2 regions of the Rahnella sp. BCC 1045 genome follow, and region 1 is predicted to be linked to the other one. Evidence: predicted binding sites of a transcription regulator. Region 1 holds the regulator's gene; the other holds the start of a gene.

Region 1 (5,636 bases):
GGTCAGCAGAACGAAAATCGCTTCCCAGTCAAAATGGTTGAGAACCCAGGCGCCCAGCAAAGGTGCCAGAGCAGGGGAAAGCGCAACCAGTGGCATGATGCTGGCAAAGGTTTTTTTAGCAACATCGGCAGAAAAGCGATCTACCACCAGCGCCTGCCAGGTGACGGCGGCGGCACAGACGCCGACAGCTTGCAGGAAACGCAGCGCCAGCAGGGCGCGGACATTCTCAACCCATAGCACGCCCAGACAACCGACGACAAAGAGCGCTAAGCCAATCAGCAATACCGGCTTGCGGCCAATCTTGTCGGACAATGGCCCCCACAACAGCTGACCGATGGCAAAGCCGCCAAGGAAAATACTCAGGCTGGCGCTGATCATGCCCGGGCTGGTCATCAGGCTGCTTTGCATCGCGCTGAAGGCCGGAAGGTACATATCGGTCGCTAAAAAGCCAAGCATGCTCAGCCCGGCAAGATAGAGCATAAATCCAAGTGAGGGTTTCATTATTGTCTCTTTAATTTATTTATTGCAGATGATTTGACGCGGAAATCGTATCGGATGCGGAGTTTAACGCTTTGATAACAGGCTTGTGAAACGCTAATATTTGCAATCTGCTATCAAAAATATTGAAGGCTAAACGATGTGGTCAGAATATGCTCTTGAAGTGGTCGATGCCGTCGCCCGAACAGGCAGTTTTAGCGCTGCCGCGCAGGACTTGCACCGGGTTCCTTCTGCCATCAGCTACACCGTTCGCCAGCTTGAACAATGGCTGGCCGTTCCGTTGTTTGAACGCAGACATCGCGACGTTATTCTGACTCCTGCCGGTAAAGTTTTTGTCGACGAAGCGCGGGTTCTGACAAAAAAAATGATAGCGACCCGCCGCCAGTGTCAGCAGGTCGCCAATGGCTGGCGCGGAGAATTACGGGTTGCCGTTGACCGTATCGTTAAACCTGCGCGGACACGGCGGCTGGTGCTGGATTTCTATCGCCATTTCCCTGATACCGAACTCATCATTCATTCGGAAGTCTTTAACGGTGTCTGGGACGCGCTGGTCGACGGGCGGGCGGATGTCGCCATCGGCGCGACGCGGGCGATCCCCGTCGGTGGACGGTTCAATTTCCGCGATATGGGTTTTATGGACTGGCATTGTGTGGTCAGCGCGCAACATCCGCTGGCCCAGACGCAGGGAATACTGAGTGACGATCAGTTACGGCCTTATCCGGCGCTTTGCCTGGAAGATACATCGCGTACATTGCCGAAACGCGATACCTGGACGCTGGATAACCAGCGGCGGCTGGTGGTTCCCGACTGGACGTGTGCATTGGAATGTCTGAACGAAGGTTTATGTGTTGGCATGATGCCGGTTCACCGCGTGACACCCTTGATTGAACAGCAAAAATTACAGGTACTGTCGCTGGAAAATACCTTTCCGGACAGCCCGTGCTGCCTGACGTGGGATCAGAGCAATCCGTCGCCTTCGCTGGCGTGGCTGCTGGAATACATGGGAGACACGGAAACGATGAACCGGGAATGGTTGCGCGACTGACAAAAAAACGCCTGTGGCACAGGCGTTTATTGAAAGTTAACGGCGGTAATCGCGGTACGGGCCGTCGGCCACGGAACGGCGCTCAACCAGTTTGGGATGCACTTCAATGGTCTGCGACTCTTCGCGTTTGCTGATAATTCTGTCCAGCAGCATGGTAAAGGCCATTTCGCCCAGACGTTCTTTTGGCTGATGAACTGTCGTCAGTGCCGGTGAGAAATAGCGCGCGTTACGCACGTTATCATAGCCAATCACGGAAATATCCTGCGGTACGCGCAGGCCCAGTTCATCGGCGGCACAGATTGCCCCCATCGCCATCACGTCACCGCCACAGAATACAGCCGTCGGGCGGTTTTTCTGCATCAGAATTTTGTGCATGGCCTGATAGCCCGATTCCGGCTCAAAGTCGCCCTGAACGACCCATTCTTCACGAAGAGGAATATTGGCTTCCGTCAGTGCTTTCACAAAGCCCTGGAAACGGCCGCCGCCGGTGTTTCGCGCCAGTTGCCCAGGGATCACGCCGATATCGCGATGACCGCGTTCAATCAGATAACGTCCGGCCATATAGCCGCCTTCAAACGCGTTATCGATAATGCTGTCGGTGAAATTCTTACGCGCTTCGCCCCAGTCCATCACAACCATCGGGATAGAGCGGTATTCTTCAAGCATATTCAGCAATTCGTCCGGATACTCCGCGCACATCACAAGTAAACCGTCGACGCGTTTTTGCGCCAGCATTTGCAGGTAGGCCTGTTGCTTCTCCAGATTATTGTGTGAGTTACACAAAATCAGCGTATAGCCTTTTGAGAAACAGCTGTTCTCCACGGCCTCAATCACTTCGGCGAAGTAGGGCGCTTCACTGGACGTTGCCAGCAGACCGATTGTTTTGGTGTTATTGACCTTCAGGCTACGTGCCACAGCGCTGGGAGAATAGTGCAACTCTTTGATTGCAAGGAGAACCGCGGCTCGGGTTTCTTCGGCGACGAAACGGGTTTTATTGATGACGTGCGACACGGTTGTGGTGGAAACGCCAGCGCGCTTTGCGACATCTTTAATCGTTGCCATGTAAAAAATGACTCCTGTGCTCACGTGTTTCAGCACGTTAGCATTATGTTAATCGTTTGCTTGCGTGGATTTAACTGCTGACTTCGAAAAGGGCAGTGAAATCGTTGGGTGGATTCTTCAGAGTGAGGCGTGAAATGCTCTCGGGTGAAATCGACCGGCACACAGGCGTGGTAACCGACAATTTTCACTTATAATGCAGGAAAGTGGAAGTAAAATTGTCATGAACCTGGTGTCATTCAGCACAAGATTTTCAATGCGAATTATGAGAAAATGCGTTGGCACACATTCAGTGTGGCTATACGAACGCCACAATTTGATCCGTAAGGGGGTTTAATGGACAGCAACCTGAAATTTTCTTTGATCACTACGGTCTGCGCTTTGCTCGTGATTATTGCTTTCAGTTTCACCGCAGTGATGAACTGATTTGCGCGAAAGCCGCAATAAAAAGGGCGATTACCTATAACAGGAATCGCCCTTTTCAATTTTACGCAGTCACCCATTCCGCCGATACTCTTCCCTGCAGAAACTCTTCGTTAAATGCTATTCAATGGCTGATTAGCGAAACTTCAGACTTAACGAATTGTTTATTATCGGATCGTCTTAGGGGTCATTACCCGTCGTGCGCCTACATAATGATCTTGCCAGTAATCGTCACCCAGTGAGGTGATCTTAATGTCTTCGCCGGTGCGCGGTGACTGGATAAACTTCCCGTTTCCTACGTAAACACCGACATGGTCTGCGGCGCCGCGGTTATTAATCCGGAAGAAAACCAGATCGCCGGATTCTAATTCACCCCGTTTGACCGGGGCCGCATCGCGCAAGTGGTACATTTCATTCGCTGTGCGGGGCATTTTAATACGGATCAAATCTTTGTATGCGTAGTAAACCAGTCCGCTGCAATCGAAACCTGTATTCGGTGACGTTCCGCCCCAGCGGTAAGGTTTGCCGACCTGGTGCATCAGCTTGGTCATCGCGGTTTGTTGTGCGTGCTGATAACGTTTCTTGTGTGTTGCGCTGAGCGTTATCGGTTTACTGTCTTCTTCACGTAACTTTTTGCCTTTGCGGTGGCGGCCATACGCTTCTTTTTTACTGGCCTTTTCACTGCTGTTTTTAGCGAGAGAGCGGTTTTTCGTTTCCTTCCCTGCTTTCGCCTCGGCCCGGGTTGTCTTGAGTGTTTTTTCTTTTTTACTCTCGGCCCGCGTCGTTTTTACTGTTTTTTCAGAAGACGTCTTTCGCTTAACCAGTTCGGTGCTTTTGACTTTCTTCTTCGAATTTTTTTCCTGAGTTTTAGGTTCTGAAACCGGCGCGACTTTGGTTTTCTTGCTGGTTTTCGCGGCTGCCGTTTTTCGCTTTCGGCGTTCTTCCGGCGTGACCTGGTTAACATGACTCTTTCGCTGGTCGGCCGCGACACGAGTCTGTGGCGACGCATGAGCCATATTCAGAAACAGCTGGGTAAAGAGCAGCACAAAAAGCGTGAACAGTAAGCGCATAGCTTCGTTACCATGAGTGGTAGGGTTAAACATCAGGGATGTCAGAGTATTGCCTAAAAGAACGAGACAAAAAAGCACGAATTGCCTCGATTCTAGATCATATTGTGAGAAAAAGTTAATAGCTTTTTTTATGTCGAAATAACCGCCATTTTTAGTCAAAAAAATAACCACTTTTCATCATGTTATTATTTAAGTTAAAGAATGGGATTTTGCAAATCTGACATTATCGTGGAACGGCAAAAATGTTATTCTCGATGAATCTTTAAATATGTGAACCTGAACGCAAGCGCAGAAGATTGTTTAGCGAAATGCCAGTATTGAGAAAGACCCCACAAAAATTGGCGTTTTTATCTGGTGGCAGCCATCGTTACAATAGAAAGCATTGTGATTGCACACCGTCTCTGTGTGCTGCGCGTGAAGAGTAATGACCGTGACAGCCTGTACCGGCTTGAGGAAGCAAGAAATGACCACTCCAACGATTGAAAAAATTCAGAAGCAAGTTTCTGAAAACCCGATTCTGCTGTACATGAAAGGTTCTCCAAAACTGCCAAGCTGCGGTTTTTCAGCACAGGCTGTTCAGGCGCTGTCTGCGTGTGGCGAGCGTTTCGCTTACGTTGATATCCTGCAGAACCCGGATATTCGTGCTGAGATGCCAAAATTTGCTAACTGGCCAACGTTCCCGCAGCTGTGGGTTGATGGTGAGCTGGTTGGCGGTTGCGACATCGTGGTTGAGATGTTCCAGCGCGGTGAACTGCAACAGCTGATCAAAGAAACGGCTGAGAAATACAAATCCTCTGAAGAGTAATTCAGGGCGATTCAGAAATACCGGCAGCCTGACCCGGGGTTACCGGTAAAAAAAGAGCGACATTATGTCGCTCTTTTTATTTGTCATTTCGACTGCATGAAAGCCGCGAAAATTATTGCTGATTTTCTTCCGGTGCTTCTTCCACTTCGTTTTCATCCGCAGACAGTGCCAGCGGCCAGCCGCCGAGGCGTTTCCAGCGATTCACCAGCTCGCAAAACAGTTCTGCTGTGCGTTCAGTGTCGTACAGGGCGGAATGCGCCTGACTGCTGTCAAACACGATACCGGCGCTGATACAGGCCTTCGCCAGCACGGTTTGCCCGAGCACCAGCCCGCTTAACGCGGCGGTATCAAAGGTGGCAAACGGATGGAAAGGATTGCGTTTTAGCCCCGCACGTTCGGCAGCGGCCATCAGGAAACTGTGGTCAAAATTGGCGTTATGCGCCACGATAATCGCCCTGTTACAGTTCTGTTCTTTCATCCCTTTGCGGATAACTTTGAAAATCTCGTGCAGCGCTTCGTATTCACTGACCGCACCACGCAACGGGTTGGTCGGATCAATACCGTTGAAAGCCAGCGCTTCCGGCACCAGCACCGAGCCTTCGAAAGGCTCAACGTGGAAGTGTACGGTCTCGTCGCTTTGCAGCCAGCCGTCCTCATCCATTTTCAGCGTGATCGCGGCAATTTCCAGCAGGGCATCAGTTTTGGCATTAAATCCGGCGGTTTCCACATCAATCAC
Region 2 (5,636 bases), on a different contig from region 1:
CGTTGTGCCTGTAGTCGACGTACTGCAAGGCCGTGCTGCGGTTGACAGTGAAGTCACCGTACGCGGTTGGGTACGTACCCGGAGAGATTCTAAAGCTGGTATCTCATTCGTCGCCGTTTATGACGGCTCCTGCTTTAATCCATTACAGGCCGTCGTCAATAATTCTCTGCCCAATTATCAGGAAGACGTTCTGCGCCTGACGACCGGTTGCTCAGTAGAAGTGACGGGTACCGTTGTGGCTTCACCTGGCGAAGGCCAGAGTTTCGAGCTGCAGGCAACTGCCGTTAAGGTCGTGGGTTGGGTGGATGATCCTGATACTTATCCGATGGCGGCAAAACGCCACAGCATCGAATATTTACGCGAAGTAGCTCACCTGCGTCCGCGCACAAACCTGATTGGTGCGGTTGCACGCGTGCGTAACACCCTGTCTCAGGCGATTCACCGTTTCTATCACGAAAACGGCTACTTCTGGGTATCCACCCCGCTGATCACTGCTTCTGATACTGAAGGCGCAGGCGAGATGTTCCGCGTTTCCACGCTGGATCTGCAAAACCTGCCGCGTACCGACAAAGGCGAAGTAGATTTCAGCGAAGACTTCTTCGGTAAAGAATCTTTCCTGACCGTGTCCGGCCAGCTGAACGGTGAAGCCTATGCCTGCGCGCTGTCCAAGGTTTACACCTTCGGCCCGACATTCCGTGCAGAAAACTCCAACACCAGCCGCCACCTGGCTGAGTTCTGGATGGTTGAACCTGAAATTGCTTTTGCAACGCTGAACGATATCGCGTCACTGGCTGAAAACATGCTGAAGTATGTTTTCCAGGCCGTTCTGAACGAACGTTCAGACGATATGGCCTTTTTCGCAGAACGCGTAGACAAAGATGCTGTTGCACGCCTGGAGCGTTTTGTAACCTCCGATTTCGCGCAGGTGGATTACACCGATGCAGTAGAAATCCTAATGAATTGCGGTCAGAAATTCGAAAACCCGGTTTCATGGGGTGTGGATCTTTCATCCGAACACGAACGCTATCTTGCTGAGCAGCATTTTAAAGCGCCGGTCGTTGTGAAAAATTATCCTAAAGATATCAAATCTTTCTATATGCGCCTGAACGACGACGGCAAGACAGTTGCCGCGATGGATGTTCTGGCACCGGGCATTGGTGAGATTATCGGGGGTTCACAGCGTGAGGAACGTCTGGATGTTCTGGACGCCCGTATGGCTGAGATGGGTCTGAAACAGGAAGATTATTGGTGGTATCGCGATCTTCGTCGTTACGGCACCGTGCCACACTCTGGCTTCGGGTTAGGTTTTGAGCGTTTAGTTGCTTATGTGACCGGCGTCCAAAACGTGCGTGATGTGATCCCGTTCCCTCGCACACCACGTAATGCAACCTTCTAATTAAGTAACGTATTTTAATTTTACAAAATTGCCACAATTCAGAGGTCAGCTTAGCTGGCCTTTGTCATTTTTAAAGATAGATCCGTGTCACAAAGTTCCGTAAAATACACATTTTGAAATACATTTTTTCTAACTGAAACATATTTAGTAATTTAGTAGCATTTTCGCTATGGATTAAGCGAACCTCGGATGGAATAGTGCGTTCAGACACAGGAGACACCAAACTTTCATGAATAGTTCCGTAAAGAATTATTCACGGCAGTGGCAGGTGTCCGAATAAAACCAATGAGGGTAATAATAATGATGAAGCGCAACATTCTTGCAGTGGTAATCCCGGCTCTGTTAGTTGCTGGTGCAGCTAATGCAGCAGAGATCTATAACAAAGACGGCAACAAACTGGACCTGTACGGTAAAGTTGATGCACGTCACACCTTCTCTGACAACGCTGGCGATGACGGCGACCAGACTTATGTTCGTTTCGGCTTTAAAGGCGAAACTCAAATTACTGACCAACTGACCGGTTACGGCCAGTGGGAATACAACGTTCAGGCTAACCACGCAGAAAGCGCTGGTGACGAAGGCAACAAAACTCGTCTGGGCTTCGCAGGTCTGAAATTCGGTGATGCTGGTTCATTCGACTACGGTCGTAACTACGGCGTGATCTACGACGTAATGTCCTACACCGACCAATTGCCAATCTATGGCGATGACACCATGTACCAGAACAACGACAACTTCATGGTTGGTCGTGCAAATGGTCTGGCTACTTACCGTAACAGCAACTTCTTCGGTCTGGTTGATGGCCTGAGCTTCGCTGTACAGTACCAGGGTAAAAACGACGAAGGTCGTGACAGCCGTGGTGCAGTTGATTCCAATGGCGACGGCTGGGGTACTTCTGCAGCTTACGCAATCGGCAACTCTGGTGTTAGCATCACTGGTGCTTACTTCTCTTCTAACCGTACTACTCTGCAGAAAGAAGACGGTACTGGTGACAAAGCTGACGCATACGCATTCGGCGCTAAATACGATGCTAACAACCTGTACCTGGCAACCTTCTACGGTGAATCACGCAACACCACCGATTACGGTAACCCAGACGCGATTGCTAACAAAACTCAGAACTTCGAAGTTGTAGCTCAATACCAGTTCGATTTCGGTCTGCGCCCGTCTATCGCATACCTGCAGTCTAAAGGTAAGAACCTGAATGGTTTCACCAACAACGGTTCTACCTACGCTGGCGGCGATGCTGACCTGGTTAAATACGTAGAAGTTGGTACTTACTACTACTTCAACAAAAACATGTCTACCTACGTTGACTACAAAATCAACCTGCTGGATGACAACAGCTACACCAAAGCAGCCGGTCGCAGCACAGACGACATCGTTGGTGTTGGTCTGCAATATCAGTTCTAATATCGCTTAACGATGCGCTTACGGGCGCATCAAAGTGGATATCAAGGCAGGGCTTCGGCTCTGCCTTTTGCTTTTTTAGCATTTGCCTGAAATGAGCTTTGCCACCCTATCTCATAAATTATTTTAATCTCATACGCGTTCTCACAACTCTGCTTTCTTTTTGCCGCAAACGGTTGGCAAATAAGGTCTCCGGCGTTACCCTGATGCCCTCTTTCGCAATATCAGGCTATGGAAGTTTCCAACATGTTTGAAAAAATCACTGCAGCACCTGCCGACCCGATTCTGGGTCTTTCCGATCTTTTCCGCGCGGACGACCGCTCAAATAAAATCAATCTGGGGATTGGTGTTTATAAAGATGAAACCGGTAAAACACCGGTTCTGGCCAGTGTGAAGAAAGCTGAACAATTCCTGTTGGAAAATGAAACGACAAAAACCTATCTGAGCATTGACGGGTTACCTGATTTTGCACGCTGTACGCAGGAATTGCTGTTTGGCAAAAACAACGCTGTGATTGCCGACAAACGTGCCCGTACCGCACAAACTCCGGGCGGAACCGGCGCATTACGTATTGCAGCCGATTTTATCGCCACCCAGACCAGCGCCAGACGCGTGTGGGTCAGCAATCCAAGCTGGCCAAACCATAAAGGCGTTTTCTCTGCTTCAGGTCTGGAAGTAGCAGAATACAATTATTACGACGCCGCGAATCACAGCCTCGACTTTGACGGCATGCTGAAAAGCCTGAGCAACGCACAAGCTGGCGACGTGGTGTTATTCCATGGTTGCTGCCACAACCCGACGGGCATTGATCCGACGGCTGAACAGTGGGCCCAACTGGCAGAATTGTCTGTCGCCAATGGCTGGTTGCCGCTGTTTGATTTCGCTTATCAGGGCTTTGCCAAAGGTCTGGAAGAAGACGCTGCCGGGCTGCGCCTGTTTGTGGCTAATCATAAAGAATTGCTGGTTGCGAGCTCTTACTCGAAAAACTTCGGGCTATACAATGAACGCGTGGGTGCCTGTACGCTGGTGGCGGCTGATGCTGAAACCGCAGACCGCGCATTCAGCCAGGTGAAATCCGTGATCCGTGCAAACTACTCTAACCCACCCGCTCACGGCGCCGCTGTTGTTGCCACTATTCTGGGTAACGAGGCACTCCGCACGCTGTGGGAGCAGGAACTGAGCGATATGCGTCAGCGTATTCACCGCATGCGTCAGCTGTTTGTCAGCACGTTGCAGGAAAAAGGCGCGCAGCAGGATTTCAGCTTCATTATCAATCAGAACGGGATGTTCTCATTCAGCGGCCTGACCAAAGATCAGGTGCTGCGTCTGCGTGATGAATTCGGCGTTTACGCAGTGAACTCTGGCCGTATCAACGTAGCCGGTATTACGCTCGAAAACATGGCACCGTTGTGTGAAGCCATTGTCGCCGTGCTGTAAGGATTCGGCGTTCTGAATTCCATTAAAAAGCCCGTCTGGAAACTGACGGGCTTTTGTATTGGTATTCTGTTGGCCAAAAACGTTTACCAGACCGGCATTTCATCCTGCAGGAAGGGGTTGGTTTTACGTTCATAGCCAAAATCGGACATTGGTCCATGACCCGGAATAAAGACAATATCATCACCCAACGGCAATAATTTTGTTTTAATTGAGTGAATCAGCGCCTGATGATCTCCACGCGGGAAGTCACTGCGCCCTACTCCGCCTTTAAAAATCACATCACCTGAAACTGCCAGGCGCGTTTTATCATTGATAAAAACAATGTGTCCCGGCGTATGTCCCGGGCAATGGAGCACAGAGAGTATTTCCTCGCCCACGCTCACGGTATCCCCTTCTTCCAGCCAGGTATCTGGCGTCAGCGGGTCACAATGATCAAGGCCGAACATCTGGCTTTGCGTTGGCAACGCATCGAGCAGGAACTGATCTTCCTTTTGTGGCCCGATGATCGGCACCTGATAATGGGCAGCCAGTTCAGCTGCGGCACCGACGTGGTCAAGATGGCCGTGTGTCAGCAAAATTTTCGTAACCAGCACACCTTTATCGGATACTTCGCGGATAATTTTTGCTGCTTCTCCGCCCGGATCGACAAGCGCGGCCTGATTCGTTTTTGTACACCAAATCAGTGAGCAATTCTGGCTGAACGCCGTGACAGTAATAAGATGGAATTTCATAGGGCTCCACAAAATGGCCTGTCCGTTTGGGCAGGCCATTAATTACGCACACTACCAGGTTCGTGCTGGTCCGGTATCAATGTGCACAAAGTTACTTCGTGGATAATATCCTACACCACCCATCCGCATTTTTAATGCTGCTTTGCGGATATTGCTCAGTTCGATGCCCTGAATATGGAAATCCATGGCCTGCCCGAGCGTGTGGTAACTGTGTTTTGCTACGCCGCTTCCCGGTTCACGCATACTGTTATTGGTCGCCAGAGAACGGTAGCCGGAAATTAACTGAACCGGTTTATTCGTTCCGCCGAGCATAACCTGCAAACGATAGAGGTGATCGAAAAGCGCGGGATCGATGCTTTTTATTTTTTCCGCACGATAGTCCCTGAACAGATGATTCAACCGGGCCAACTCATCCTTGTTATAACGCTTTCCATCGAAAAACTCAGTTTTGAGGGTTTCGCCGGTATTCAGATTGTTAACCACTAAAATACGCGGACGAGGTGTGGAAAGAGTGGCGAATGCACGACCCGGAAGCAATGCAATCCCCATAGCGGCACTGCCTAATGCCAGCCATTTACGGCGATGTTTGTCGATTTCATTCATGAACAGTTTACTATCCGGTAAGAGAGTCAAAAATAAGCCCCATTCGGAACCGTTTTGAA

The links. Region 1 encodes PurR, which represses purine synthesis genes. Its sites were predicted from a motif close to CANGCAAACGTTTGCNTG; they were not measured.
Region 2: a site for PurR is predicted at 2,972-2,989, ahead of J1782_RS09935 (amino acid aminotransferase). Genes of this name have one in related genera too.

The regions. Positions count from the first base shown of each region.
Region 1 is NZ_JAFMOZ010000135.1:90,212-95,847, forward strand. It holds gene punC (purine nucleoside transporter PunC) at 1-501, opposite strand, end outside; gene punR (DNA-binding transcriptional activator PunR) at 638-1,543, shown strand; gene purR (HTH-type transcriptional repressor PurR) at 1,580-2,605, opposite strand; gene J1782_RS26565 (YnhF family membrane protein) at 2,939-3,028, shown strand; gene J1782_RS17835 (C40 family peptidase) at 3,193-4,095, opposite strand; gene J1782_RS17840 (Grx4 family monothiol glutaredoxin) at 4,559-4,900, shown strand; gene rnt (ribonuclease T) at 5,013-5,636, opposite strand, start outside.
Region 2 is NZ_JAFMOZ010000120.1:59,799-65,434, forward strand. It holds gene asnS (asparagine--tRNA ligase) at 1-1,396, shown strand, start outside; gene ompC (porin OmpC) at 1,697-2,809, shown strand; gene J1782_RS09935 (amino acid aminotransferase) at 3,053-4,243, shown strand; gene J1782_RS09940 (MBL fold metallo-hydrolase) at 4,327-4,974, opposite strand; gene J1782_RS09945 (YcbK family protein) at 5,026-5,577, opposite strand.